Regions from separate parts of the Halomonas sp. GT genome, predicted to be linked through region 1. Evidence: predicted binding sites of a transcription regulator. Region 1 holds the regulator's gene; each other region holds the start of a gene.
What was found. The regulator sigma-54, encoded in region 1, starts transcription at its own class of promoters, with help from an activator protein. The targets are predictions, from matches to a motif close to TGGCACNNNNNTTGCTNT.
Positions count from the first base shown of each region.

Region 2: the regulator sigma-54 is predicted to act here: its motif matches at 4,369-4,386, upstream of B6A39_RS12695 (sugar phosphorylase).
Region 3: the regulator sigma-54 is predicted to act here: its motif matches at 4,429-4,446, upstream of B6A39_RS04130 (NarK family nitrate/nitrite MFS transporter).
Region 4: the regulator sigma-54 is predicted to act here: its motif matches at 5,420-5,437, upstream of glnL (nitrogen regulation protein NR(II)).

Region 1 is NZ_CP020562.1:2,464,954-2,472,189, reverse strand. Features, by position in the region: gene ptsN (PTS IIA-like nitrogen regulatory protein PtsN) at 1-353, opposite strand, end outside; gene hpf (ribosome hibernation-promoting factor, HPF/YfiA family) at 358-666, opposite strand; gene B6A39_RS11600 (RNA polymerase factor sigma-54) at 764-2,179, opposite strand; gene lptB (LPS export ABC transporter ATP-binding protein) at 2,285-3,010, opposite strand; gene lptA (lipopolysaccharide transport periplasmic protein LptA) at 3,089-3,592, opposite strand; gene lptC (LPS export ABC transporter periplasmic protein LptC) at 3,601-4,173, opposite strand; gene B6A39_RS11580 (KdsC family phosphatase) at 4,173-4,715, opposite strand; gene B6A39_RS11575 (KpsF/GutQ family sugar-phosphate isomerase) at 4,749-5,735, opposite strand; gene B6A39_RS11570 (ABC transporter ATP-binding protein) at 6,030-6,851, shown strand; gene mlaE (lipid asymmetry maintenance ABC transporter permease subunit MlaE) at 6,852-7,236, shown strand, end outside.
Region 2 is NZ_CP020562.1:2,729,121-2,736,356, forward strand. Features, by position in the region: gene thiL (thiamine-phosphate kinase) at 1-231, opposite strand, end outside; gene nusB (transcription antitermination factor NusB) at 267-770, opposite strand; gene ribH (6,7-dimethyl-8-ribityllumazine synthase) at 767-1,255, opposite strand; gene ribBA (bifunctional 3,4-dihydroxy-2-butanone-4-phosphate synthase/GTP cyclohydrolase II) at 1,260-2,426, opposite strand; gene ribD (bifunctional diaminohydroxyphosphoribosylaminopyrimidine deaminase/5-amino-6-(5-phosphoribosylamino)uracil reductase RibD) at 2,500-3,678, opposite strand; gene nrdR (transcriptional regulator NrdR) at 3,678-4,181, opposite strand; gene B6A39_RS12695 (sugar phosphorylase) at 4,419-6,188, shown strand; gene B6A39_RS12700 (TlpA family protein disulfide reductase) at 6,295-7,110, shown strand; gene dsbG (thiol:disulfide interchange protein DsbG) at 7,188-7,236, shown strand, end outside.
Region 3 is NZ_CP020562.1:890,811-898,046, reverse strand. Features, by position in the region: gene B6A39_RS04150 (L,D-transpeptidase family protein) at 1-1,000, opposite strand, end outside; gene B6A39_RS04145 (murein L,D-transpeptidase catalytic domain family protein) at 1,128-1,853, shown strand; gene B6A39_RS04140 (CZB domain-containing protein) at 2,082-3,179, shown strand; gene B6A39_RS04135 (patatin-like phospholipase family protein) at 3,282-4,301, shown strand; gene B6A39_RS04130 (NarK family nitrate/nitrite MFS transporter) at 4,603-5,955, shown strand; gene B6A39_RS04125 (nitrate regulatory protein) at 6,070-7,236, shown strand, end outside.
Region 4 is NZ_CP020562.1:232,440-239,675, forward strand. Features, by position in the region: gene B6A39_RS01135 (sensor domain-containing diguanylate cyclase) at 1-1, shown strand, start outside; gene B6A39_RS01140 (alpha/beta hydrolase) at 1-909, opposite strand, end outside; gene B6A39_RS01145 (acyltransferase family protein) at 1,027-2,052, shown strand; gene B6A39_RS01150 (hypothetical protein) at 2,083-2,706, opposite strand; gene glnA (glutamate--ammonia ligase) at 3,178-4,584, shown strand; gene B6A39_RS01160 (DUF4124 domain-containing protein) at 4,786-5,301, shown strand; gene glnL (nitrogen regulation protein NR(II)) at 5,494-6,552, shown strand; gene glnG (nitrogen regulation protein NR(I)) at 6,549-7,236, shown strand, end outside.

The sequences.
Region 1 (7,236 bases):
CCTAATAAGGCTAAGTGCGTGTCGTCTGCCTCTTCGGGAACTAAAAGGACGAAAACAAGATCGACGGGATCGCCATCGATAGCATCGAAATCCACGGGCTCAGCTAACTTTAAAAAACCAGCGATAGGTGAGCTGCAATGAGGGCTACGGGCGTGAGGAATAGCAACGCCGTTGCCTATTCCAGTGCTGCCCAGGCGCTCGCGACCAATCAGGCGGCTGAAGACTTCTTGGCTATCTAGGCTTGGCGTGTTTTGCGCAATAAAGGTGCTGAAAAACTCCAGCACTCTTTTTTTGCTGCCCCCGGGGACGTCATACAGCACGCGCTCCGGGGGAAGAATAGTTTCCAACGTCATTGAGTTAACGCACGCCAGCGCCTTGGGCGCGAGCTTGTGCTTTTTCCTTGTGTTTAACGAGTTGACGGTCAATTTTGTCCGCTAGTGCATCAATCGCAGCGTACATATCGTTGTCTAATGCTTCTGCGTGTAGATCGGCACCTGCAGCATGCAGGGTGCAGGCAGCTTGCTGACGCTCCTTTTCAACAGATAAGGTCACTTGTACGGTGGTGATATTGTCATAATGGCGCTCAACGCGTTCCAGCTTCTCATTTACATAGTCACGCAAGGCGTCAGTCAGATCTACGTGATGACCAGTGATATTTACTTGCATTGACGTGCTCCTTATCCATCGGACTGTTCTTCGATTGTAACCCTTTTTGCGCTATTGCAAAGCCCTTAGACAGACTTTGTTCGTTAGCACTGCTTTATTAGCGTAAACGGCGGCGTTCGCTTGAAGAGGGTATGCCCATCGACTCGCGATATTTGGCCACCGTTCGCCTTGCCACACTAATGCCACCCTCTTCCAATAGCGACACGAGGCGGCTGTCTGAGAGAGGTTTCCCGGGCGGTTCATCTTGCACCAGTTTTTTGATTCGAGCCCGGATGGCGGTGCTGGAGTGACTGTCACCGCCGTCCTGGTTACTTACTTGGCTTGAAAAGAAGTATTTGAGTTCAAACACTCCGCGCGGAGTATGAATGTATTTCTGGGTGGTGACCCTGGAAATAGTGGATTCATGCATTTCTACGGCGTCTGCGATATCGGCTAAAATCAGCGGTTTCATGGCTTCTTCGCCGTGTTCCAGAAAGCCTATCTGGCGAGCTATGATTTCTCGGCCCACCCGCAGTAGCGTATCATTTCGGCTAGAAAGGCTCTTGATGAGCCAGCGAGCTTCTTGAAGATGCTCTTTTAAAAATTGGTTATCCTGGCTCTTGTCAGCCCGTTTGATGAGGCTTGCGTAGTCAGGTTGAATGCGTAAGCGAGGCAACGCCTCTGGGTTTAGCTCCAGGTGCCATCCTTCGTGGTCATGGCGTACGACTAAATCTGGCGTTACATAGCTGTCATCGGTGTCGCCAAAGGCACTTCCTGGGCGAGGATCAAGGCTGCGGATCAAGCGAATTACGTCATCAAGCTGCTCATCATCCAGACTTAACCGCCGCTTTAGCAGACGCACATCATCTTTGCCGAGTGCTTCAAGAAATTGACGTACTAACCGCTTGGCAGGCATGAGCAGCGGTGTATCTTCGGGTAGTGAAGCGAGCTGCAGCATTAAGCATTCCCGCAGGTCGCGAGCAAACACGCCGGTTGGCTCAAACTGTTGAAGACGAAGCAAGGTTGTTTCAACCTCACGTTGGCTAAGGCCTTCATGTCCTTGGGCTTTAAGTCCTTCGCGAAGGTCATTGAGAGGCTGGGTTAAGTAGCCATTGGCATCCAGTGCATCGATAAGGCTTTCAGCAATGGCATGGTCGCGTGGCGAAAAGTCTGTCATGGCGAGTTGCCAAAGTAAGTGGCCATGCAAACTTTGGCCAGCAGCTTGCCGCTCAAAGTCAGGCCCTTCGCTGCTGACACCATGGCTGCCTAGGTCTTGGTAAGTGTCTGACCAATCGCTGTCAGTAGAGAGTTCGTTAGGAATGCTTTCAGACCATTCAGCTTCCTGGGGTTCACTAACGGCCTGTTCGCCGAACTCATCTTCCTGCTCAAGCATAGGGTTGGCATCAAGTGCCTGCTGAATTTCTTGACGGAGGTCCAGCGTTGATAGCTGTAACAGGGCAATGGCCTGCTGCAGCTGAGGTGTCATGGTCAGCTGTGTACCGATACGCAATTGAAGAGAAGCTTTCATGACCATCTGAGAACCACTCGTTAATCAGAAAGCTCCACCCTAGTGCGAGTTATGGCTTGGTGCAAGTGCAATAAGCATGCCACCAATACTATTTTTTCTGCAGGTGACTGTTTACAGGCGGAAATCAGCCCCCAAATAAACGTCTCTAACCCGCTGGTTGTTGAGAATTTCCTGAGGTGGACCACTGGCGATGATATGGCCGTCACCTACAATGTAGGCGATATCGCAAATATCTAGTGTTTCCCTGACGTTATGGTCAGTAATTAACACGCCGATATGACGTTTTTTGAGGGCTCGAATGATCGTTTTAATATCGCCCACTGAGATTGGATCAACGCCGGCAAACGGCTCATCAAGCAGGATAAAGGCAGGCTCTGTCGCGAGGGAGCGAGCAATCTCAACACGTCTACGCTCTCCGCCCGAAAGACTCATGCCGAAGTTGTCACGAATGTGTGTGATGTGGAAATCTTCCAGTAGCGACTCAAGGCGCTGCTCCCGGGCGCTACGATCGAGTTCTTTGCGAGTTTCCAGAATGGCCATGATGTTGTCAGCGACGGAAAGTTTGCGAAAAATAGAAGCTTCCTGAGGCAAGTATCCAATGCCTGCCATTGCACGTTCATGCATGGGCGCATGGGTTAAATCAAGCTCATCAATGCCAACCTTTCCAGCGTCAGACTTTACCAAACCGACGATCATATAAAACGATGTCGTTTTGCCTGCGCCATTGGGCCCCAGCAGCCCTACCACGCTGCCTTGAGATATCTCTAGATTAATATCCTTAACGACACGGCGGCGTTTATAGCTTTTGGCTAAGTGATGGGCATAAAGTGTTTTTATCGGCGCTGTTTCTGATGCTGGTTCTGAGGCTGTGGTTTGAGGTGCAGGCTCTGCGTTATTTGTCGCCACTGGGCACTCCTATTGTTCCGGCTGAAGAGTCATGCGGATACGTTGTGGTTCACCACCACTAACATCGGAACGTGCCTGAACCACACCTTGGTCGATAAAATACTCTAATCGCCCACCTTCAAAACGGTCTGCTTGCTGAGTCAGTTCCGCTTGGTCAATTAGCTCTACCCGACGCTCGGCAACATGATAAATAATGCGCTTCGCCCAGCCTTCCATTGGGCTTGCTTGGTCTTCGAGCTGGTTGCGTATATAGGCGCGTCCACCGGTTGCAACAGCGCGCGATAGTTCGCCAGCATCGTTGCGTTGAATCTCCACGCGATCGCCGCGCAGCTGCATATTGCCCTGCCGAATATCGACGTTGCCAGAATACACAGCGGTGCCTGCTCGTTGATCGAGATCTAAACGGTCAGCCTCTACTTCTACGGGGGCTTGGCTTTGCGCCATAACCGGTAGCGCTGCCGCTGAAATGGGTAGCGCAATGACGAAGAGTGCCGTGCGAATAAGAGCGTTCATCGCGACTCCTACTGAGAACGAGTGGCAGGCGGGTGAACGCCGCGCACGTTATTGGTTAAGCGGATCTGGCTATCATCCAGCCATACATCCATACGTGTAGCGTCTATGCGCTGTGGCGGTTGCTGAAGTATGGTTTCGGCATCGCTCCAAGCATGACGGGTGATGCCATCATAATGTAGTAACTCTGTATTCAACTGCCAGCCTTCATCAGGTGCAAGTAATTGGGCTGAGCCAGCTAAAGTGAGTGCCTGCGTGTCAGTATTTAGAGTGCCGGTCTCCGCTGTCGCTAGCCATTGACGCTCTTCGCTATCAAATAGTATCGCCCTGGGTGAGATGACATCGGTCATTGCCGTTTGAGGGGTATGGACTAAGCGTGGCGTCGTCAGCGATTGTTGGATAGCACCGGTGTCACCAAACAGAGTTATTTCTGCATTTTCTAATACATGGCCGGGCTCTTGAGCGCGAGCCTCAGGGTCGATTGATTGGTCTTGAGGGCCGCGCGGATCTAGCCACACCAGCACGCCACCTAAGGCAAGTACCATGGCGGTTATCCAAACGCGTTTCTTAACCCAAAAGCGCATTACGATTGGCCGTGTAGATACGTATCTAAGACAGCGTCCCAATGGCCTTGAGACATCAATAAAGTGTCGCAGATTTCACGTACAGCGCCGTGGCCACCAAGCCGGTCGGTGATCCAGTCTGCATGGGTATGCATATAATCCGGAGCATTAGGGACGGTGATGCCGACACCAGATCGTTTGATAGGAGCAAGATCTGGTAGGTCGTCACCACAATAAGCAACTTGTTCTAGCGTGATATCAAGGCGTTGGCATAGCGCGCGTAGCGTAGTGAGTTTATCTTCACACCCTTGGTAGACATGGCTAATACCCAAGGAGGCAGCACGTTGGCTGACCATAGGGGAATCACGTCCAGTAATTAACGCAACATGAATACCGACACGCTTCAATAGTTTGAGGCCATGGCCATCTTGGGTATGAAACGCTTTGATTTCGATACCGTCAGCTTGAAAATAGAGGCGACCATCGGTAAGTATGCCGTCAACATCAATGGCAAGTAATTTTACGCGGCGAATCCGGTCTTGTAGAGCGTCAGGTAGGGCCATGAAGCCTCCGTTATTAATTTTTGAAAAGAACGATTAAATGACACCGCTAGCAAGTAAGTCATGCATATGCAGTGCACCAATGGGGCGCTGCTGATCATCCACGACTGCCAGTGCGGTAATTCGACTGTCTTCCATGATGCGTACTGCTTCAGCCGCTAACACATCGGGGCCGATACGCTTTCCAGGGCGTGTCATAACATCATCAACTAGGACATCACGTAAATCATGAAACTGATCCAGTGTTCGGCGTAAGTCACCGTCGGTATAAACACCGGCAAGGCGTCCTTCGCTATCGACTACGCAGGTAAATCCCAGCCCTTGGCGAGTAATTTCCAGCAGTGCGTCCCTTAGCGGGCTGCCTAATGCTACTTGGGGGAGGCGTGATCCGTTGTGCATTAAATCCTTTACACGCAAAAGTAAGCGTTTGCCGAGGCTTCCGCCTGGGTGTGAAAGCGCGAAATCTTCCGCAGTGAAGCCGCGTGCCTCCAATAATGCCACGGCTAAAGCATCGCCTAAGGCAAGTGCTGCAGTAGTTGAGCTAGTCGGCGCTAAGTCGAGAGGGCAGGCTTCCCGCTCGACGCCACTATTAAGGTGAGCATCGGCGTGTTTAGCTAATGTGGAACCAGGGCGTCCAGTCATGCTGACAAGGGGGGTTCCTAAGCGTTTCAACAGGGGAAGCAGCGCGGTGACCTCTGCGGTTTCGCCAGAATTCGAGAGCGCTAGTACAACATCTGCGCGGGTGATCATACCGAGGTCGCCATGACTGGCTTCACCTGGGTGTACAAAAAAAGCAGGCGTGCCGGTGCTTGCTAATGTTGCGGCAAGCTTGCCCGCAATATGTCCGGACTTACCCATGCCAGTTACCACTACGCGGCCCTGGCAGGCAAGGATAAGTTCACAGGCGTGGTCAAAGCTCTCATCAAGCTTTGCCTGAAGTCCACCGATAGCGGCTTGCTCGATTTGCAATGTGCGCAGCGCACTTTCACGCAGTGGGCTAGGTGTCGATAGTGGCTGGCGCATGAGGACGTCTCTTTTCATAGGCGGTCAAAAGTAGGTCGATAAGAATAACATCTTGACGCGGTTTGTAGGTAAGGCGCGTATCCTACTCTTTATAGCCGTCGCAATAAGCGTCTCTGTTACTGTGAGTAGTGTTACGTTACGATGTTCGATAATATTTCGAAAACACTGTTTTTTAAACTGTCTGTTCTTTTAAACTACCTGTTTTTTTGAACTATCTGTTTTTAACTAACTCGTGCGTAGCCAGCATTATACTGATGCTGTTGCGGCAAGACGACCATCAAGGCCAGCTAGCCCATGACAGATGCTCCCTTCATCGAAATTGAAGATTTGTACTTCTCGCGGGGTGATCATGATATTTTTCGCGGAATCAATATGACGATTTCGCGTGGCCAAGTAACGGCTATCATGGGGCCAAGCGGTACCGGTAAAACGACCCTTTTAAAGTTAATTGGTGGACAATTAACGCCTGATCGCGGGCGAGTGCTAATCGACGGTCAAGATGTGCATCGCCTGTCGCGTAAGGCCTTGTTTACGCTGCGTAAGCGCATGGGCATGCTGTTTCAGAGCGGTGCACTATTTTCAGATCTTGATGTGTATGAAAACGTTGCCTTTCCGCTTCGGGTGCATACTGACTTGCCTGATCCTATGATACGTGACCTGGTGCTTCTCAAGTTACAGGCAGTCGGTTTGCGCGGAGCTAGGCACTTGTCGCCTGCTGAGCTTTCGGGGGGGATGGCAAGGCGTGTGGCGCTGGCACGGGCGGTAGCGCTTGATCCAGAGTTGATCCTTTATGATGAGCCTTTTGTCGGGCAAGACCCGATTTCTATGGGGGTTCTTGTACAACTAATTAAACGGCTTAATCAGGCACTGTCGCTTACGTCTGTGATCGTTTCACACGATATTAAAGAGACCCTCAGTATTGCGGATTATCTGTACCTCATTGCTGATGGGCAGGTGGTAGCCTCTGGCACGCCACTTAACTTAGATACGAACCAGGATCCCCGAGTGAGCCAGTTTATTCATGGAGAGCCAGACGGGCCGGTGCCGTTTCACTATCCCGCTGAGACACTTTACCGCGATATTCTAGGCCAAGCCTCTGCAGGGAAGGTGCGTTAAATGCAATCAAACATCAAACATGCTATCTCGAATGTTGCCCGGCTGGGGCAGAAGGGGTGTGATTCCTTAGAGTCGCTAGGGCGTGCAGGTGTCTTTCTTGCGCAGTCGGCAGTAGGGGTGCCTTCACGGGAGGGGTGGTCGCTGTGGCTGCGCCAAGTTCACTTTGTTGGTGTGCTATCTCTGGCTATTGTACTGGTGTCAGGGCTATTTATAGGCATGGTGCTTGCGCTGCAGGGATACACCATCCTGGTTGACTTTGGGGCAGAGCAGGCGCTCGGCCAGATGGTGGCTCTTTCGCTTCTTCGAGAGCTAGCGCCGGTGGTCGCTGCATTATTGTTTGCTGGGCGCGCGGGCTCTGCGTTAACGGCGGAAATTGGCCTGATGA
Region 2 (7,236 bases), 260 kb from region 1:
TAAGTCGCTAAGCGCCACCGCCAGCGCGCGATGTCCTACCGCGTGTGCTGGCGCATCGTGAGGGAAGTGTATGTTACTCACCGACGTGTCAACGCTAACCACAAGCTGTTGACCTGCCTGGGGCACCAAAAGCGCTGCATCGTCGCCATTTTCAAGCGCTATGCCAGCTGTCGCGTGCGCCTCCTGCGGCGACATGAAGTAGCGCTGAATCAGTTCAAATTCGCCAAGCACAAAGGCCCCTTAAACGCATTATCAGGAAGCTCGCCTTAAAGACGGCGAGCGCTGACTTCGGCACTTCGTAAGCGATTTGCTAGCTTATCGAGAATGCCGTTCACGTATTTATGGCCGTCGGTGGCACCAAATGATTTGGCCAGCTCAACGCCTTCGTTAATCACTACTCGGTAGGGTACTTCCATCCGCCGAGAAAGTTCGTAGGCACCCAAGCGAAGGATGGCTAGCTCAACGGCATCAAGGTCTTCTAGGCGTCGATCGAGTAACGGCGCAATTTCACGGTCTAGTTCTGCTTTAAATCTGACCGTGTTATGCAGCAGCTCATGGAAAAGCGCCTTATCAGCGATTTCCATTACCTTCACCCAGTTTTCGTAATCTTCCAGGTCATCATCCGCTACTTGGCTACGGAACTCAGCTTCGATAGTGGTGATTGATTTACCTGTCATTTGCCACTGGTAAATCCCCTGAACCGCTAACTCACGCGCGGCGTGGCGCCCTAGCTGCGCGGCAGAGGGCTTACGCTCACGACGTTCGCTCATTGGTTGTCTCCTAACGGCATTGCACGCAGTAACGACACCATCTCCATCGCGGCCATTGCAGCTTCCGTACCTTTATTACCCGCTTTTGTGCCTGCCCGTTCGATTGCCTGCTCAATAGATTCAACCGTCAACACACCGTTTGCTACCGGCGTATCGAATTCAAGCTGGAGGTGGTTGATGGCTGTGTTACAGCCACCTGCCACATATTCAAAATGCGGTGTACCACCACGAATAACCGCGCCCAGCGCGATAACAGCATCGGGCTTCATAACGTTAAGTACGCGCTTGACTGCCAGCGGTAATTCCCAGGCACCGGGTACGTGGACAAGATGAATATTGTCCGCATCAACGCCATGACGAGTCAGGCTATCGATAGCGCCTTCCACCAGACTATCCACCACATGATGGTTAAAACGACCTACGACGATGACATAACGGCCATCGACATCCACAAAAGTGCCTTCAATTTGCGAAAGGGATTGCATCAATTTATTCCTGCTGAGAAGTTGGCTCATACGCCGTGTCATTTGGCCCCAGACGCTCGACAACTTCGAGATCAAAACCGGAAAGCGCTGAGAATTTCCACGGTGAGCTGAGTAGCCGCATTTTACCTACTCCTAAATGGCGTAGGATTTGCGAGCCAGTACCAATCGTTAAGTAGTTACCTGAACCATCTGAATCGCTGGTGCGTGGTTGACGCACGCGATCCAGAAAAATATCGAGTTGATCTTTCAAGTCTTGGTGAGGGCGACCATCGTCAATCAGCACAAAGACCCCTGCAGGCGAATTAGCAATCTCTTCCAGCGCACGATGAGCATCCCAACGGCACTGTTCGCCTTTCATTAACCCTACAATATCACGCAGCGTATCCGCTAAGTGAACACGCACCGTCGTCGCCTGCTCTGGCGTCGGCTGCCCCTTAACTAACGCCAAATGATGAGCACCTTGTATACGGTCGCGGAACACATGCAGTGCCAGCTCCCCATGGGCCGTCATTACATTCGTGGTTTCAACCGCATCAACCGTTTGTTCATTAACGATACGGTAGTGAATCAAATCGGCAATCGTGCCAATTTTAATACCATGCTTTTTAGCGAATACTTCAAGCTCAGGGCGGCGCGCCATACTGCCATCATCATTCATGATTTCACAGATGACGCCGCTGGGATCACAACCTGCTAAAGAGGCCAAATCACAGGCTGCTTCAGTGTGACCAGCACGACGCAGAACGCCACCTGGTTCGGCCATCAGCGGAAAAATATGCCCTGGCTGTACGATATCCGTCGGTTTGGCATTCGCCGCCACTGCCGCTTGAACAGTACGCGCACGATCAGCTGCTGAGATGCCGGTGGTCACACCCTCGGTCGCCTCAATGGAGAGCGTAAACTTAGTGCCAAACCCAGAGCCATTATCACGCACCATCAGCGGTAGGTTTAGCTGCTCGCAACGCTCGCGAGTCATGGGCATGCAAATAAGCCCACAGGCATAACGCGCCATGAAGTTGATATGCTCGGCCTGAACTTTTTCGGCCGCCATGATGATATCACCTTCGTTTTCGCGATCCTCATCATCCATGAGAATCACCATTTTTCCCTGGCGGATGTCTTCCACCAGCTCAGCGATAGGGGACAAACCCTCTGAAGAGGAATGCGCCATGGAATCTCCAAAAATAAGTGGTCGCAACACATGCGATTTCGCGCGTCAGGGTACCTTGCTCTGGCCCGGCGCGCTAGTCAGTGCACGGTTTAGCGATGATGCGCCAGTCACTCCCCACGGCTCGAATTTCTTGAATAGTTAAGCGTTTTTGGTCGGCCATACGGGTCATTCCGGGCAACGCAAATAGTGGTCGAGCCTCACCTCCCAAAAGCGTGGGGGCGACAAATAACTGCAGTTCATCCACCGCATTCGCATCTAATAGTGCGCCAGCCAGCGTAGCGCCGGTTTCCACGAGCAGCTCGTTTACCAGCTCATGCTCAGCCAACCAATTCAGCATATCCCCGAGGTCGATTCGGCCTTCTTGAGCCGCGGGCAATACCTTAATGTCAGCACCTGCAGCTTCCAGCTTTTGGCGTTTTTCTTCACTGTGGTGTTCAGTGGTAATAATCAATGTGCGGCCGGGTTCACGAAGACAAGCTGCCGCTAACGGTAACCGCAGACGCGAATCCAAGATAATGCGTAGTGGCTGCCGCTGACTTACCGTATCTGCGTTATCGAGTCCCAGCTGTTCCGCACGCACTGTTAGCCGTGAATCATCCATAATGACGGACTCAACGCCGCTCAAAATAGCGCTTGAACGCGCTCTCAGACGCTGCACTTGTCTACGAGCTTCTGGGCCAGTAATCCATTGTGACTCTCCAGAGCCCATGGCGGTGCGCCCATCTAGGCTCATGGCCATTTTTAAGCGTACAAAGGGGCGTTTGTGCTGCATACGGGAAATAAAGCCAGGATTTAGCGCACAGGCATCTTGTTCCAACAGCCCAACATCTACCTGAATCCCCGCTTCCCGGAGCCGATTGATACCGCGTCCACTAACGCAAGGGTTAGGGTCAACCATTGCGACGACCACGCGGGCAACGTTGGCATCCGCTAACGCAACGGCACAAGGTCCTGTGCGCCCTGTATGGGAACAAGGTTCCAGCGTGACATAAGCCGTTGCGCCTTCCGCCTTTGCGCCAGCGGCGTTAAGCGCGTGAATTTCTGCATGAGGCTCGCCAGCACAGAGGTGAAAGCCCTCGCCAACCACCTGCCCTTCTGCGTGCTGATCGTAACGGACAATAACACAGCCTACCCGAGGGTTAGGATCTGTTGTATACAGTCCTTTCGCCGCCAACTGCAGAGCACGCGCCATGAATTGATGATCAGCGCTGGTATAGCCCTTATCCGTCAACTCTTTCATTGACTCTTTCATCAACCTTCTCCGCGATGGGGGTCGCTGGGGGCTGATGCAGGATGATCACCAGGATCTTGAGAAAGACGGTCTATCTCAGCGCGAAATTCGTCTAAATCCTGAAACTTACGATATACCGATGCAAAGCGGATATAAGCCACCTGATCCAGGTTACTTAACGCTTTCATGACGGCTTCACCGATATCCCGCGCATTCACTTCGCGATCGCCACGGGCGCGCAGTGACTGGCGAATACGCTCAACGGCAGCTTCTATAGCCTCCGCACTTACTGGGCGTTTTTCCAACGCACGAAGCATGCCTGCCCGAAGCTTGCTCTCATTAAACGTCTCGCGGGAGCCATCCGATTTTACAACTCTCGGCATGATGAGTTCAGCAGTTTCATACGTGGTGAAACGTTCATGACAGCTAGCACATTGGCGACGACGGCGCACCTGGTCACCGTCGGCTACCAGCCGCGAGTCGGTCACTCGAGTATCATTAGCACCACAAAAAGGGCAATGCATGGCAGTCAACCTGTTGTCAGTACGTGCAGCGTGTCAGCCTGTGCGGATAACGGCACATATAAGCATATTGTGAACTATTATTAGCAGCGGAGTAGCCACGCGCTACAACGACATGCAGTTTAAGGGCGCTTGCAAGCAAAAATAGTCGCTTCTTTAAACGCGGCGTTAACCTAGCATTGTAACGATTTGGCACACAAGCTGCAGCGTTTGTCGTAGGTTGTTTAAGAGGACACCCCTATGACCCCATTTGAGCAGACAGTCCACCATTTCCTTTCGCACCTCTACGGCCCCCGCGCCAGCGAGGTACAGCGCCGTCTTGGACAACATATTGAACACTTTCACCGTGCGTCGCGCGCGCCAGCCAAAACAGAAAATATTGCGGCTAAAGACGATAATGCACCAACGTGGAGCGAAAAAGATCAATGGGTCATTAGCTACGGTGATTCCATTGTGGCAGAGGAAACGCCTCCTCTTGCTGTGCTGAATGAGTTTCTTCAACGCTATTTGGGGGAGCGTATTAGCGGCGTGCATGTACTGCCTTTTTTTCCTTGGAGCAGCGATGACGGCTTTTCAGTCATTCATTACCGCGAGGTTAATCCAGAGCTAGGTGATTGGCAGCACATCCGTGAGCTAGCAAGCCACTATGACGTGATGGGCGATTTAGTGCTAAACCACGTTTCTCGCGAGTCTCTGTGGTTTGTGGATTATTTAACCGGGAGTTTGCCAGGTCGTGATTACTTTATAGAAGTAGACCCAGAAACCGATGTTTCTGACGTGGTTCGACCACGTAGTAGTCCATTGCTAGTGCCCATTTCCACGCGCCGGGGCACTCGCCATGTATGGGCAACCTTCTCAGAAGATCAGATCGATTTAAACTTTGAAAATCCTGACGTATTGCTCGAGTTTATTGGCATCTTGTTGTTTTACCTCCAACAGGGCGTGCGTATCATTCGCTTGGATGCAGTGGCATTTTTATGGAAGCGCCTGGGAACGCCATGCATACACCTTCCCGAAACCCATACGGTTGTCCGTTTACTGCGCGCCATTGTGGATGAAATAGCGCCGGGCACGCTGATAATTACCGAGACCAATGTCCCTCACGCAGAAAACATCAGTTACTTTGGCCTGGAACGGTTAGCCAAGGGGGCGCCAGACGAAGCCCATATGGTCTATCAGTTCGCCCTCCCCCCCCTGTTATTGCATACGCTCACCCGTGGTGAAGCCATTACCCTTCAAACATGGCTTTCCAGCCTGCCAATACTGCCCAGACACTGCACCTATTTAAACTTCACTGCGAGCCATGATGGTATTGGCGTGCGCCCTTTAGAAGGGTTGCTACCCGACCATGAGCGAGATGCGCTGCTAGAATTGATGCATCGCTTTGGTGGCTTTGTCAGCATGCGGAGCAATCCCGATGGCAGTGACTCGCCCTATGAAATTAATATTACTTGGTTTGAGGCTATGCGCGGTACGCGCAGAGGGCCAGATCCCTGGCAAATTGCCCGCTTCCTTTGCAGCCAAGCTATTATGCTGACGCTCCAGGGCATTCCTGCCCTCTATATTCATACATTGACCGGCACGCTTAATGACGTCGAAGGGGTGGAGCGCAGCGGCAGATTGCGCTCAATTAATCGACGCCGCTGGCAGCGTGATGAGCTAACACTGTTACTTGAAAGCCCCTCAACGCCCACCCACGATGTGTTTCATGCCCTTAGCCGCTTGCTGGAACTTCGGCGTGCAGAGCCCTGCTTCCACCCCAACGCCCCACAGCGCGTACTGCCTACGCCACCTGACGTGCTAGCCATTGAGCGAGGCCCCCTAAGCGACGGCCGCCGCCTGCTTGCCCTGTTTAATGTCACAGACACGCTGCTGCCATTAGACAAGGTGGGAGAAGCACTTGAGCAGGTACTAAACCAACATGCTTGGCGTGCTTTAGATCTGCAAAACGTTCTGGAGGAAATCGCGCTCCCGCCTTATGCGATAAGGTGGATGGTGGCAGACACGTGAAAGATGCATTGCGGCATAATGTCTCAGTCATTGGGCAATATAATCGTCAAATAATCGACTGCTGAGATACTGCAGCATTCAACATTGACTGAGATAATAGTTAATTATGCTGCAACAAAGCATCGCAATTGGCCCTTTGGGCTTCAGCCTCCATCAGATGGTTTTAATAGTGACATTTTTGATAGCGCTTCTGGTGGGGGCGTTACTAGGGCGGCGACACAGCGTAGCGGTCAGTGATACGCTTATAACGATATTTTTTATTGCCCTCCTCGCTGCACGGGTAGTGTTTGTCGTGCGTTACTGGGAAGCGTATGACGGTATTATTTCCCGATTAGATATTCGTGACGGTGGCTTTGATTTAGCGGCCGGTCTTATTGCTGGACTTGGTTACGCGAGCTGGGTTCTATGGCGCTCTTCTCGCCAACGCTGGCCCTTAAGCGGTGCTTTACTTGCGGGATTTCTCACATGGGGAATGTTAGTTGGTAGCACTCTGTTAATTGAACAACAATCGCGCCCACTACCACACACTGCTTTATTAGATCGGAACGGCCACTCTGCTAACCTTCCACAACTTGCCACGCAAACGCAGCAGCCTCTTGTTGTTAATCTTTGGGCGAGCTGGTGCCCCCCTTGTATTCGTGAAATGCCTGTTTTTGAGGAAGCTCAAAATACCGAGCAGGACATCACATTTGTGTTTGTTAATCAGGGTGAAAGCGCCCAGCACATTGAGACGTTTATGAATCACCATGACCTCTCACTTGATAATGTGTGGCTTGACCAAAGCAATGCATTAGGGAGCGCAACGGGTGCTCACGCCATGCCCACTACCCTTTTTTATAACGCAGAAGGAAAACTCGTGAACACGCATTTTGGCGAACTTTCCCGAGCAACTCTTCAACAAGGCTTGGAACGTTTACGTTGAGACTGCCTCCTACCTTTGTTCCTAATATCAACGACTTACACTTACAGTGCGCATCTTTCACACACAAGGACTTACTAATGAAATACCTTTCCCTGTCTCGTTTAAGCACTTTGTTACTAGTAACGA
Region 3 (7,236 bases), 1.6 Mb from region 1:
GAGTGTAGTGCAATCGATAACCAGCAATATCAACCCATACTCTCGGTTCATTGGTTTGGGTGGGTTTGATCCATCGAGCCCGCTCTAAGTTGACGCGAAGTTGATCGATACGCGAAGTAACCGGTGTGTTAAGTGCAAGCCGCGTGCGCTCACCCACAACACCATCTTCTTGTAACTGATGGCGACGTTGAAATTGCTTAACGGCCCTTTCTAACTCAGCATCATAGGTGCGCTGGTTGCTAACCGCTGATTGAACCTCAATCATGGGGTAAGCATTGCTATCTGCCGCCAGCAAATTAATTTCGCCCCAATAGGACAAACGTTGTCGTAGTACCAACACATCCTCATTCGTGTCACCTGGGCGTAACGCCTCATCCCTGCCCGACAAATAGGGAACATTGCCTTTTTCAGCCAGCGTACGGTATTGACGTAGCGCATCACGTAGCTGAGCGTACTCCGCTGATGAGGGCCTCACATAGTCAAGCGCGCCCTGAATATCGCCATTTTCCACCGCATGGGCAACACGCAATAAAGAGTAGCGACGCTCAGGCCTCGGGATATCCCATTTAGGCTCAACCTCGTTTGGATTCACCTTGCCCCGCGAAAGGTGCTCAAGTGCTAGTAAAAGTGCTGTCGTGGCCTGAATATCAAAATCAGCTTGCGCCAACGCACCTGCTTGCTGGCTAGCCTCGAATGCGTTCAGCAAAGTGCCCGCGTCGTAATCACTAGGTGCTAATCCATCATCTTCAAGACTGTTTAACGCCTGCACCAGTGCTTCAACCCGGTTGATGTCTTGCCAGACGGGCCGTTGATTTAATTGTTGGTAGAAGTCCTCAACAGGCAGTAACGCACTGGTCTGAGTAGCTAAACGCTGAGCTAACGCCTGCCCAAGAGAGCCTGCATCAGCATGCGCGCTGGTAATCAACTGAGGCGCTTGGATCAGCGTCAGACATAGAGCCATCCCTATCGCCCATCGTCTTATTAACGTTGTCTCGTTCATCGCTCCTCCTTGCGTTACTATTCATCGTCGCTATTCATCATTGCTATTGATCATTATTACGCTACATCTATTTATCATAGCCGTTTCCATGTCTCCTTCGTCGATATCTATTGCAGGATTGCACTCTATGTCTTTTTACCTTCGAGCTTCTACCGCCGTTTTTTCGCTTCCACTAATGTTGTTGAGTCTTCCCTTACAGGCAGCCAGCTTTTTTTCACAGGTCGCCTCTTCAGCGCCTCCCGGTGTTTCGCCCTTGCATCATCAACTACTCCAGCTAGCCCCATCTGCAACACCAGAGGCGCTGCGACTCGCCGCTCAATCACTTAGCTGTGCTGACCCAACTGCTGAGCGCTTAGCCGTCATTGATTACTCGCTTCCGTCTACCGAGCCACGGCTATGGGTCTTCGACCTGCATCAACATAAACTGCTATTTGAAGAGCTTGTTTCCCATGGGCAAGGCTCTGGTGATGCACTGGCAGAGGTCTTCTCCAATACCCCCGAAAGCCACCAATCCAGCATTGGGCTCTTTCGCACTATGAATAGTTATTATGGTCGTAATGGCTACTCATTACGCCTAGATGGTTTAGAGCCTGAGGTTAATGACCTCGCGTTTGAGCGAGCGATTGTGATCCATGGCGCTGACTATGTTAGCGACGACTTTATTACCCAGACTGGCAGGCTCGGACGTAGCCACGGCTGCCCTGCTGTACGTGAAGACATCACTTATCCACTTATCGACAGTTTGAAAGAGAATCAATATGTCTTCGCCTATTACCCTGATGAGGAGTGGTTAGCAACGTCACAGTTTCTGCGCTGCCCAAATAACAATGCTCCCCACTTAGCCCAACGCTGATAATCTTCCTACCAAAATTGTCGAGCGGCGAAGCTGCCTACTTTGTTAGACCAGCCTTTAGGCTGGTCTTTGAGACTGATCCAGATACATTAAGAAACATAGCCCTCAAAAACGCAAGAGACTGGTTTTCATCATTAATACAAGGTAACTCCGGCAAGCAAGGCAACCACCTGCAATACTTTGTGACAAAACATCACAAAGCTATTTACTATTTTGCAGGTACTGGCCATGTTTGCTTTTATACACCCTTATCAAACTATCCATCGCCTAGAGCAAGAAGTGGCAGCGTTGAATGCCCAATTAGAAGCTGAAAAAAAGCGTCACAGCTGTCGCGCGATCAGCTTGATGACGCCGGTCGAGTCGCTCAGCATGCTTCAGGCCAGAGGCGCGGACATGCTTTGCTCATTGAGCAAAGGCGTAGAAGTGCATGCTCAGCACCTTGCTGCCGAGCAATCTACACTCACCGACACCTTTGGCCGTCTCCATAAAGCCGAGCAAGCCGCACAAACGTTGCAACAACACCGTCAACGCTGCCAGCAAACAGACGCGTATCTATCGTCCTCTTTAGTGACTGAGCAAGCCTTTCACGATATACGCCAATTGAGTGTCGAATTAGGGCACAACGCAGGCCATACGCGAGCGTTAGCCATTACTGCGGCCTTGGAAGTCGCCCACTTTCATAAACAACCGGCAGGTATGCCAGCGATTGTGCAGGACCTGCAGGAATTATCAGAACACTCTCAGCAATTAGCACATCAGCTAGCGCAATGGATCGAGCGCACCACATCGCAAGTAAATGAAGATGCAAAGATCCGTGATTATCAACAGCAAGAAATAAAGGCTCTAACCAGCGCCGCCCAATCAGCAGAGCAGGTAATTGAGCAGTTGATAGACCAGTCACGGCATATGTATAAGGTCATACACCACAGTACAACCACGGCTTATTTGCACGCCGCTAAACTCGAGCATGCAGTATGGAAAAGTCGCCTTTATAGGCAACTACTCTCTGCTCATCTGGAAGAGAGTTTAGAAGATCATCAGCACTGCACGCTTGGGCATTGGTACTTTATGGGTGACGGTCGTCGCTATAAGCATACGGAGTCTTACAAAGCGCTGGCAGCACCACATAAGCGTTTTCATGAAAGTGGTTTAGAAGCGCTTAAGTTTGCCCGCCAAGGTGATCATAATGGCCAGCTTGCGGCGCTGGCTATGATGGAAGAAGCCAGCAGCCAGCTAGCGCTCCAGCTTGATAAACTGATGGAACATGCCGTATATGAGATTCCCATTTCAACTGGCCGCCCATCACCATTAGCAGACTCACCTTAATGACGTGCCGTACGCCTTCCTTGCAGGCGTACACATATAACACCCTTTTATGCCATGCTGGGTGCATTACCGCGTTTAATCACCCACTTAGCAGGGAAGGCAATGTCGCAGATCAAAAAGCTAGATCTCGCTTTACAGGGCGGTGGAGCCCACGGAGCTTACACATGGGGTGTTATCGATCGTCTACTTGAGGATGACCGTATCGAAATAGAGGGCATCAGCGGTACAAGCGCTGGCGCAATGAATGGCGTGGTCATGGCAGACGCCCTCACCCGCGGTGACAAAGAGACGGCTCGCCAAGCGCTACACCAGTTTTGGAAAGCAGTTAGTCGAGCGGGTATGGCGAGCCCAATTCGCCGCTCCCCCCTAGATGTACTTACTGGAAACTGGTCACTCGATCATTCTCCGGGTTATGTGGCCATGGACCTTTTAAGCCGCTTGGTATCCCCCTACCAACTGAACCCTCTGAATATTAATCCATTGCGCGACATTGTCGCCGAACATATTGATTTCGAACGTGTAAGACGTTGTGATCAGCTTAAGCTATTCGTGACAGCCACTAACGTTCGCACCGGAAAACAGCGTGTCTTTCGCCGCGAAGAGATGAGTGTAGATGCGGTCATGGCCTCAGCGTGCCTGCCTTTTATATTTCAAGCGGTTGAAATAGAGGGTGAAGCGTACTGGGATGGCGGCTATATGGGTAACCCAGCACTGTTTCCTTTAATGGAGGAGTGCAGCGCACGCGACATTCTATTGGTGCAGATTAACCCCATCAGCAGAGAAGAAGTCCCCACCTCTGCCTCAGCCATAATGAATCGGCTAAATGAAATTACCTTTAACTCAGCCCTGATTAAAGAAATACGTATGATTGCGCTGCTTAAGCGCGCACTGGATGAGCAGGGCATCGAAAACTGCTACCAGCAAGCGCTCTTCCACCGCATCAGTGGCGAACAGGCGCTAGAAGATCTCTCGGTATCGAGCAAAATGAACTCAGAGTGGGCGTTTCTATGTTACCTGTTTGACCAAGGGCGCGATGCCGCCGAACGCTGGCTAGAAACGCACTTTGAAGCGATAGGTGAACGTTCAACACTGGATATTGACGCTGTTTATTTGCACGAATAACCAGCACTCACGTGTCGCACGCCTTCACTGCAGATGCGCCATCTTGGTGCATTACTAGCCTACCGCAACTTTCCACCCATCAAGAATACACACATAAACCATTAATTTTAAATTAAAAATAATATGATGGCGAACTAATTGCTTAACCCTTACTGAATGATGGTAGGCGTGGACCAGGCCCAACGGGTACGAGTGCGTCGAACCTGCCCTTCAATGGCGAAGGCATGTTCTCGTTAACAACATAGCGCCTTTCCAAGCGCCATGTTTTGACCCACTCGTATCGTGCTCTGTGAGGCCATCCATGGACATTCGCAATAAAGCTAACCGCATTCGGCTATTAAACTTCTCTACCCCTCAAATGCGCGCGTTCCACTTTTCTTGGTTCGCGTTTCATATCTGCTTTTTTGGCTGGTTTGGTATCGCCCCTCTGATGGCAGTGGTTCGTGAAGATTTATCACTTACTCAAACACAAATCGGCAATACCATTATTGCTTCCGTTGCTATTACCGTTATTGTCCGCCTGCTCATTGGCGTGCTGTGCGACAAAATTGGGCCTCGCAAAACCTATACTGGTTTGTTGATGCTGGGCGCTGTCCCCGTCATGGGCATAGGTTTTGCCAATAGCTTTGAGACCTTCTTACTCGCACGCTTGGCCATCGGAGCCATTGGTGCATCGTTTGTTATCACCCAATATCACACCACGATGATGTTTGCGCCGAATGTCGTTGGCACCGCCAATGCAACCAGTGCTGGCTGGGGGAACTTGGGCGGCGGTACGACGCAAATCCTGATGCCGTTGATCTTCTCAGGTCTACTAATGCTTGGCGTTAGTGAAACGCTAGGTTGGCGCTTAGCAATGGTGGTCCCTGGCGTCGTACTGTTCTTTACTGGGATTGGCTATTGGCTGTTTACCCAAGACGCTCCCGATGGCAATTTTAGCGACCTGCGCGCCCGCGGTGAGCTACCCGAAGCCACAGGTGAAAATAGCGCAGTACAAAGCTTTCTGACCGCAGCAAAAGATATTCGCGTATGGGCGCTGTTTATTGTTTATGGGCTCTGCTTTGGCGTCGAACTAACCATCAATAATATTGCCGCTATCTACTTCTTCGACAAGTTTGATCTGACCCTGGCGACCGCAGGTTTAATCGCTGGCTTATTTGGCCTAATGAATATTTTCGCCCGTACCCTTGGCGGCGTTTTTTCAGACCTGTTCGCCAAACAAGGTGGTTTAAAAGGGCGAGTTCGCTGGCTGTTTATCGCCTTGGTATGTGAAGGAATAGCACTCATTGCCTTCTCACAAATGCATGTCTTAAGTCTCGCAATCGGCATCATGCTGGTCTTTAGCCTGTTTGTTCAAATGGCCGAAGGAGCAACATTTGGCGTGGTGCCCTTTATCAATAAAAAAGCACTCGGTGCTGTTGCCGGTATCGTGGGGGCGGGTGGAAACGTAGGTGCCGTATCCGCCGCCTTTCTGTTTCGTAGTGAAAGTCTTGGTTATCAACAAGGGCTTTTTTACCTTGGCATTACCGTATTAGTGCTTGCTTCCTGTGTACTGGTAGTACGCTTCAGCGATGCCACTGAAGCCGAAGAAGCAACCGCCTATCGTGATGCGGTTGGCGACGATACGAGCGCAGGCGCACTCTCGCTGCGTTAGCATTCACTTACCCCTCTGTACGCTTTATCCGCGACGATTTTTTACGACACGTTTTCGCGACCCTTATCGCAACAGAGGGGATTTCATCTCAGGCGGGGAGTAAAGGAAACCACTATGTCTTCAGCCCAACAGCTACTCTTGACCGCCCTTCGATGCGATATCGATAGCCTGCACCACTTAGCCACTACCTCAGAGATCGTTGGCGACATTAGCGGTTTTATCCATGCGCTCCAACGTGAACGAGGTGCCTCGACGATTTACCTTGTCTCGAAAGGTAAACGGTTTGCTACTCGGCGAAAGGAATTTGTACAGCATAGCCAAGAAGCCGAGACCGTTATGCGCCAGCGGCTAGAAGCGCTTACCGAAGAAGCACGACCACAGGCAGCGGCACGCTTACTTAGGCGGATCGCTGCGGTGTGGCTTGCCCTGGATGACTTAAGCACTTTACGGCAAGCCATACATTCGCTTGCAATCTCTCCAGATGCAGCAACCCAAGCCTTTAACCACTTAATCAGCGGGCTCCTCGCTATTGTATTTGAAGCAGCAGACACCTCGGCAGACCCGGATATCACTCGCGCACTAGTGGCTATTTTCCACCTTATGCAAGGTAAAGAGCTCGCAGGGCAAGAACGTGCCTGTGGTGCCTTTGGCTTTACCCATGGGCATTTCGACGAAGCCCATCGCGAATTAATGAATCAATTAGTACGTGGCCAGCAGCGCTGCTTCGACACCTTTGAAGAGTTTGCCTCACCCGACGCTGAGCTTGTCTGGCAGCAGACTCTCTCGCCGCGAACACTCGCGGGGATTCAACAGCTTCGCAACATTGCTTACCAACATGTTTGCCAACACTCTCATCAAGAAGGCCGTGCAGACAAAACGCTTAGTGAAACATGGTACGACCTAACCACATTACGCATAGATAGCATCAAAGCCGTTGAAGACACGCTAAATCACCAATTAACGGCGCTATGTCATCAAAAAATCGCTCTGGTGCATTCGACATTAGAGCAGGCTAAAACACCTCTTAACCAACCAACTCTTGCTCCCTGCGAGCAGCTTCTTGCCTTAAGCGATACACAACCATTAGGAGAGCTGACCGCTAGCGCTTTAACCTCTCCATTAGGACGTTCACTGATTGAGCTTGCCCATGCCCAATCGAGCCACCTTCAAGGTCTTAGCGATGAGCTGGAAAACACCCGCAAAGCCCTGCGTGAACGTAAGCTCATCGAACGCGCCAAAGGCCTTATCATGGCCCACCAGGAAATGACCGAAGAAGAGGCT
Region 4 (7,236 bases), 1.9 Mb from region 1:
ATCGATATGCTGAAACATAAAGTTTAAGGCGGCAGGGAGGCTGGCTCGCCATACGCGCCAGGTGTGGCCACCGGGGTAAAGATCAAGTCGCACGTCGCCCGGTTGAATGCGTTCCATCGTTTGGCGTAACAAGCGGGCGTGAAATTCTGCATCGTAAACATCGCTACGCCCCGCACTGATATAAAGCGGCACGGGCGATATGTCGCGCTTTCCCGTGGTTCGCGGCGTGACGTGTAATCGGTAATTTTCTAGGTGGGCCGTGTAATTAAGCGCTTCCCAGCGTTCGCGGTCAAATTGACCTTGTTCATTTAAAAATGCTGGGTGTCGGCGTGCTGATGAATTAGCAGGCGGCGTTGGTGCGTAACTGGCCGGGCTTAGGGCGGCAGCGGCTGCGAACAGCTCGGGGCGCTCTAGGGCAAAATTAAGCGCGCCGTAACCGCCGGCAGACAATCCCGCAACGCCTCGCAAGTGGCGTTCACTCCCGACATGGTAGGTGCTTTCAATATGCGGCAGTAAGTCGTCAAAGAACGCGCTGCGTGCTGCCTCGTTGTAACCATCTACCCACCAACTGCGGCTGCCGGGCATGATAAATACCGTCGGGGGCAGGTGGCCAGCTGCGATTAAGCGGTCAGCTGTTTGGGGGAGTTTGCCCCGTGTCACCCAGTCTTTCTCGTTTCCAAACGATCCATGAAGTAAATAAACCACTGGGTAAGGCGTAGACGCTTCCGTGTCATAGTTATCAGGTAAATACACGGTATAAGGGTAGTCATGGCCTAAGGTGGGCGAGAAAAACTGTTGGTAAGAAACATCGCCTGCTAAGGCGTGAGTGCTTAATAAAAGCCAACTCACTAGGCCCGTAATATGTCGTGTTAGCAGGGTAACGGGTCTTGCTGTTGATGTTCCAAACACGAAGCCTCCCGGAATTTAATGGCGTTAGTGTAGTCGGACAACGCAGAGTGAGTCCCTGTTCAATTTACTGAAGGTAGCAGCCAACGGACTGATGCCAAGGAATCAGAGAGGGAGCGGATGCAAAAAATCGAGGAGATTTATTGGCTGCGTGCTTACGGGTGTATCGCGGTATTCCTGTTTCATTGGTTGGATCACTTGAATCAGCGCGTTGATAATGTAGTCACCGACCTAATGCGACTTCCTCTGGTGCTGGGTACACCCATATTTTTGTTTATCTCGGTGTTTGTTTTTGCCGTTCGATACGATAAACAGGTACCTCCTGGTTTTCTTCTTCAGCGCGTTAAATACGTCATGCTGCCTTATTTGGTGTACGGCTTTATTTACTCGACGGCAGAGTGGGTGCGGTTAGCGAATAGCGATAACCCTGTTGGTTTTATAAACAATGCTAAAGAGTATTTTATTTATGCGGGATGGCATGGCTATTTTTTGATTATTGCCATGCAGTTTTACGCGGCTTATTGGTGCTATACCCACTTCCGATTGTGGCGCTTTAATCCTGTGCCGTGGCTCTGGGGTGGGTGCTTAGTTAGCATGGCATACTGGGGGTTGGCGTATTGGTTGGACGTTGAGCCGCCTGGATATCTGTTATGGATTGCGCCGTTGGGGTGGATATATCTGTTTTTTCTGGCGCTGGTGTTAGTTCGCTATTACCCGCTGGCCCCTCAAGCTGATCCGTTTGAGCAACCTAAATGGATGCAAAGCTTGTCGCATCCCTTTTGGCTACTTGGGTTTGTGGCGTTGATTGTTGCGCTCACGTTCGCAGGTTGGATAACTTTCTCTTCAAAAGAGGTGTGGGTAATACCTTTCTTTGTACTGTTTACACTCTGGTTAATGCATTACTTAAAAGGTCGTAAAGCGCCACGCTGGATACGTTATATCAATGCGTATTCGTTCGGTATTTATTTGGCCCATCCTATGTTTTTTGCCTTAACTGATGTCGTCGTTGGACCTTTTACATTGCCGCTCATAGCCTATGCTGTGCTGTTAATTCTTGTCGGCGGTATTGGCTCTATCGTGTTGAATAATATGGTTAACACCACGACGGTGGGGGCAATGCTATTTGGCAAGCGTTTGAACGTCTAAGCAGCAGGAGATCTTAAGCCATAAGAGACGTTAAGTATCCGTATGTGAGTTCGGGGGAGGACGAGAAGGCTTATTACTCCTTGATGGCGAGTCACGGGTAAGTCCTGATGCTTCTAGGCTGAAGGTTTGTAAGCGGGTAGGACACGCATAAAGACGCTGTAATAAATCAGCAAGTGCTGTTTCATCTAGCTCTGGGTCTAAGCCTCCTAAGCGTTCTAACCACGTGCGCCGGATGGCTATGTAGGGAGGAACAGCAACACCAGAGCCTAGGAAGCACTGAAGTAACCGTTCTGATAGGCGGGGAGGTTCGCTGCCAATCAAAAAAGCATCCAGCGTGTACGTGTCTAGCTGGGGGTAGAGTAAACACCACAGTTTGGCTGCTAACGCCCGCTGCTGCATCGCAATCAGCAGCCAATCAGCTTGGCTGAGATACGCTGCTTGATTGATCCTTGCGCCTAATGGCTGGGAAGGCGTAACCAGAAAGTGAACGCGGTAGCGTTGCTCAATGTCTGGAATGCGTAGATCGGCGGTGGCGCTGGTCACGATAATGGGAAGTATGTGGTCTGCTAAGCCTGTTTGCCGAATAGCGCGTAGGTGACGTGGTAAAAGGGCACCTGTGACTGACGCATCAACAATAAAGCAGACCGTGCCCATGTGAGTGGCTTCCTGTGTTATGAAACCTGTTTGTTATAAAGCCTATCTATTTGTAATCAATTGTAGGTGTGAGTTTCTTTTGGTATCAAGCTAAAGTTTACGGTGATGAGGAAAATAATTGGCGCTTATGATGCACTATATTGGTGCTTATCGGTCTCTGATTGATCTTTATTGGTGCGATTTTCTCAGTAACGTGATTTTTTAGGGCTGGATCCGTTCTTTCTCAAAGCATTTTGCTACATGAAGAAGCACGATGTTTTCTTTTTTATTTTTTATAAAACAATGGCTTGCTATTTTTTTATGCCATATTGGTGCAGAGTTGGCATGTTCCGTGCTTTGTATTAGCCAGCGGCTAGCGGGTCGTAGGCAGATGCCTCTCGGCGTGCTACAACGATAGCCGGTTTGTTTAATAACTTTTTTATCGGTAGCTTACTGTCACAAGCTTAAGCCACGTTCATACCGGAGGACACTATGTCAGCCAAGACTCTCGCGCTAATCGAAGAACATGATGTTAAATGGGTAGACCTGCGTTTCACCGACACGCGCGGTAAAGAGCAGCACGTCACCGTACCGGCACGGGACGTGGACGAAGAGTTTTTCGAAAATGGTCAGATGTTCGATGGTTCCTCTATTGAGGGCTGGAAAGGCATCAACGAATCCGACATGATTCTGCGCCCTGAAGATGGTACTGCTTTCCTCGACCCCTTCACCGAAGACGCTACCCTTATCTTGCGTTGTGACATCATTGAGCCTGCTACTATGCAGGGTTATGACCGTGACCCGCGTTCCATTGCCAAGCGCGCAGAAGCTTACCTGCAGTCCACTGGCTTAGGCGACACCGCTTTCTTTGGCCCTGAGCCTGAGTTCTTCATTTTCGACGAAGTCCATTGGAAATCTGACATTCAGGGTTCCATGTACAAAATTACGTCTGACGAAGGCGCTTGGGCGACCAGTAATCAGGTGGAGGGCGGCAACTTGGGTCACCGTCCGCGCGTTAAAGGCGGCTACTTCCCCGTTCCCCCGGTTGATAGCTTCCACGATATTCGTGGTGCAATGTGTAACACCCTGGAAGCGATTGGCCAGACCGTTGAAGTTCACCACCACGAAGTAGCTAACGCGGGTCAGAACGAAATCGGCGTTAAATTCAATACGCTGGTGAAGAAAGCTGACGAAGTTCAGGAAATGAAATACGTGATCCACAACGTGGCCCACGCTTACGGCAAAACCGCTACGTTCATGCCGAAGCCGCTTGTAGGCGACAACGGGTCTGGTATGCACGTACACCAGTCGTTCTGGAAAGATGGTCAAAACCAGTTCGCGGGTGATGAATACGCTGGTCTTTCTGAAATGGCGCTTTACTACATTGGTGGTGTTATCAAGCACGCCCGTGCTCTGAACGCTTTCACCAACGCATCGACTAACTCGTATAAGCGTTTGGTGCCAGGCTTCGAAGCGCCGGTTATGCTGGCTTACAGTGCTCGTAACCGTTCTGCCTCTATCCGTATTCCGTATACCGCTAGCCCGAAAGGCAAGCGTGTAGAAACACGTTTCCCTGATCCGACGGCTAACCCGTACTTAGCATTCTCTGCCTTGTTGATGGCGGGTATCGACGGTATTAAAAACAAGATTCATCCTGGCGATGCTATGGATAAGAACTTGTATGACCTGCCGCCTGAAGAAGGTAAGTCAGTACCGACCGTTGCCAACAGTCTGGATCAAGCGTTGGAAGCACTCGATGCAGACCGCGCGTTCTTGACAGAAGGTGGCGTGTTCACTGATGAAATGATCGATGCATACATCGACCTCAAGATGGAAGAAGTAGAGCGCATTCGCATGACTACTCATCCAATTGAGTTCGATATGTACTACAGCTGTTAATAACGGCTATTAAGAGCAGGTTCTAAGAACAGTTTTTAAGAATAATGGCTTTTAAGAACGGCTTTTATGAACGGCTTTTAAGAAAGAACCGCTGCTAAAATCACCTTTGCGGTGTGATTAGCCTGAAAACCCCGCCAAGGCGGGGTTTTTTTATGGTAGTAAGCCAAGAAGGTGCGCCAGTAACGATGAGGGGGCTACGTTATGCAATATAAAGTGTGTTTATCCACAGGGGCTACGCTACTGCTATGCCTGTGGGTAAGCGCTGCGCAGTCGCAAACGGTGTACCGCGTGGTAGATGAGCAGGGTAATGTGACGTTTACCGATAACCCTGAGCGTGGCGGCGAAGTGATGACGCTTGCGCCATTGCCCAGTGTCTCCACGTCACCGCCCCCCGTCACATCGTCACCACGTCGACAAGGTCATCCTGGGCAGCCGTTTATGCCCTACGACCGTTTTGTGATCGAGGTTCCCCGGGCAGAGGCGTCACTTCAGAACGACCATACCGCGGTGGTGGTAAATGTTGCCCCACCGCTTCGAGAAGATCATCGTATTCAACTGCGGGTGAACGGTGAGATAAGTCAGTCGGCGCTGCATAGTGATGCTTTCTGGCTTGCAGGTTTAGCGGCTGGCCAGCACCAGCTGCAAGCAGAGCTACTAGACAGTGCAGGGCGTGTTCAGCACCGCACTGTTCAGGTGAGTATTTTTATTGCTGATTAGCCATATGCACTATAATGGTGCAATGGGTAGCGAGCTGACAGCCCGGACTGCGCTATAACAGCTCGCTACACCCCCGCCCCCTGCTCATTAGCCGTGCAAATCGTCGTTTGTGCTGAATTGGCGCGCTTTTTGCAGTTTCTCTTTCATACGCTCGATAACGCTAATTTTTACAGCGATGCTTCAGGATACGTCATGTACCAGCGCTTACTTGAACACCTCACCACCGCAGTCTTACTGCTAGACGGTGAACTCCGCGTTTGCTGGATGAACCCGGCAGCGGAAGCGCTGCTAGCGGTGAGCTTTAGCCGTGTGCAGGGCATTAGTTTAGACACGCTGCTAGGGGGCGATGAGAGTATTGATGATGTCCTCGCCAAGGCGCGGGATGCCTTTCATCCCTATACCCAGCGCGAAGCACGCATTACGCCGCTGAACAGCGAGTCATTGACGGTGGACTACACGGTGACCCCGCTTTCTGCCGATGAACTATTACTTGAAGTAGAGCCCCGTGATCGGCTAATGCAGATCTCCCGGGAAGAAGCGCTGACCACCCGGCAAGAGACGATCAAAGTATTAGCGCGGGGCTTGGCTCATGAAGTTAAAAACCCCTTAGGTGGGATACGCGGTGCTGCCCAATTATTGGAGCGCGATCTAGACGACCCTGCACTACGTGAATTTACCCACATTATTGTTGAAGAGGTGGATCGGCTGCGAGATTTGGTCGACTCCATGCTGGGCCCCAATCGCATTGTCAAACATGAGCCGGTCAACATCCATAAGGTGTTAGAGCGGGTGCGAGCACTGCTGATTGCCGAGCATCCTCATGTTGAAATTCGTCGTGACTATGACCCAAGTCTGCCGGATCTGTCTGGCGATGAATCTCAAATGATCCAAGCGTTATTGAATGTGGCACGTAACGCGGTACAGGCCATGAGTGATGCAGCAACACCTTCGCCGGAGCTTACGCTGCGCACCCGAGCACGCCGCCAATTTACGCTGGGGGCTGAACGCCATCGTTTAGTCAGTGAAGTGGGGGTCATTGATAATGGCCCTGGCATACCTGAAACGTTACGTGAAACGCTTTTCTATCCCATGGTTTCTGGGCGCGCTGAAGGTAGCGGCCTAGGGCTATCGATTGCTCAGTCGATTTTGCACCAACATCAAGGATTGATCGAATGCGACTCACGCCCTGGACATACCGAATTTCGTTTACTGATTCCATTGGTTGTTAATTTCACCGGAGAAGCGTCATGACTGAGGCGACACAAACCGATGTAGCACGAGTGGTTATTGTCGATGATGACCGCGCCATCCGTTGGGTATTAGAGCGGGCCTTAGCGCAGCCAGACCTGAAGGTAGAGTGTATTGAGCGTGCGGATACCGCGCTGGAGCGATTGTTAGAAAATCCACCGGATGTATTGGTGACTGATATTCGTATGCCTGGCATTGATGGGCTGGATTTAATGTCCCGGGTACGTGATGCGCACCCTGACTTGCCTGTGATTGTGATGACCGCGCATTCGGACCTCGACAGCGCCGTGGCCTCTTACCAAGGGGGGGCATTTGAATACCTGCCTAAACCTTTTGATGTGGACGAAGCGCTGGCGCTGGTGCGACGTGCGGTAGCTCATGCAAGAGAGCGTCAGCGCCCGGTCAGCGTGCCGGAAGGATTGAGCGCAGAGATTATTGGTGAAGCACCTGCTATGCAGGAAGTGTTTCGCGCCATCGGGCGGCTTTCCCACTCCCACATCACGGTGTTAATTAACGGTGAGTCTGGCACCGGTAAAGAGCGTGTTGCTCAGGCGCTGCATCAGCATAGCCCCCGGGCAGGCAAGCCGTTTATTGCGCTGAATATGGCGGCGATTCCCCGCGACTTGATTGAGTCCGAACTATTCGGCCATGAAAAGGGTGCGTTTACAGGGGCAGCGCAACAGCGCC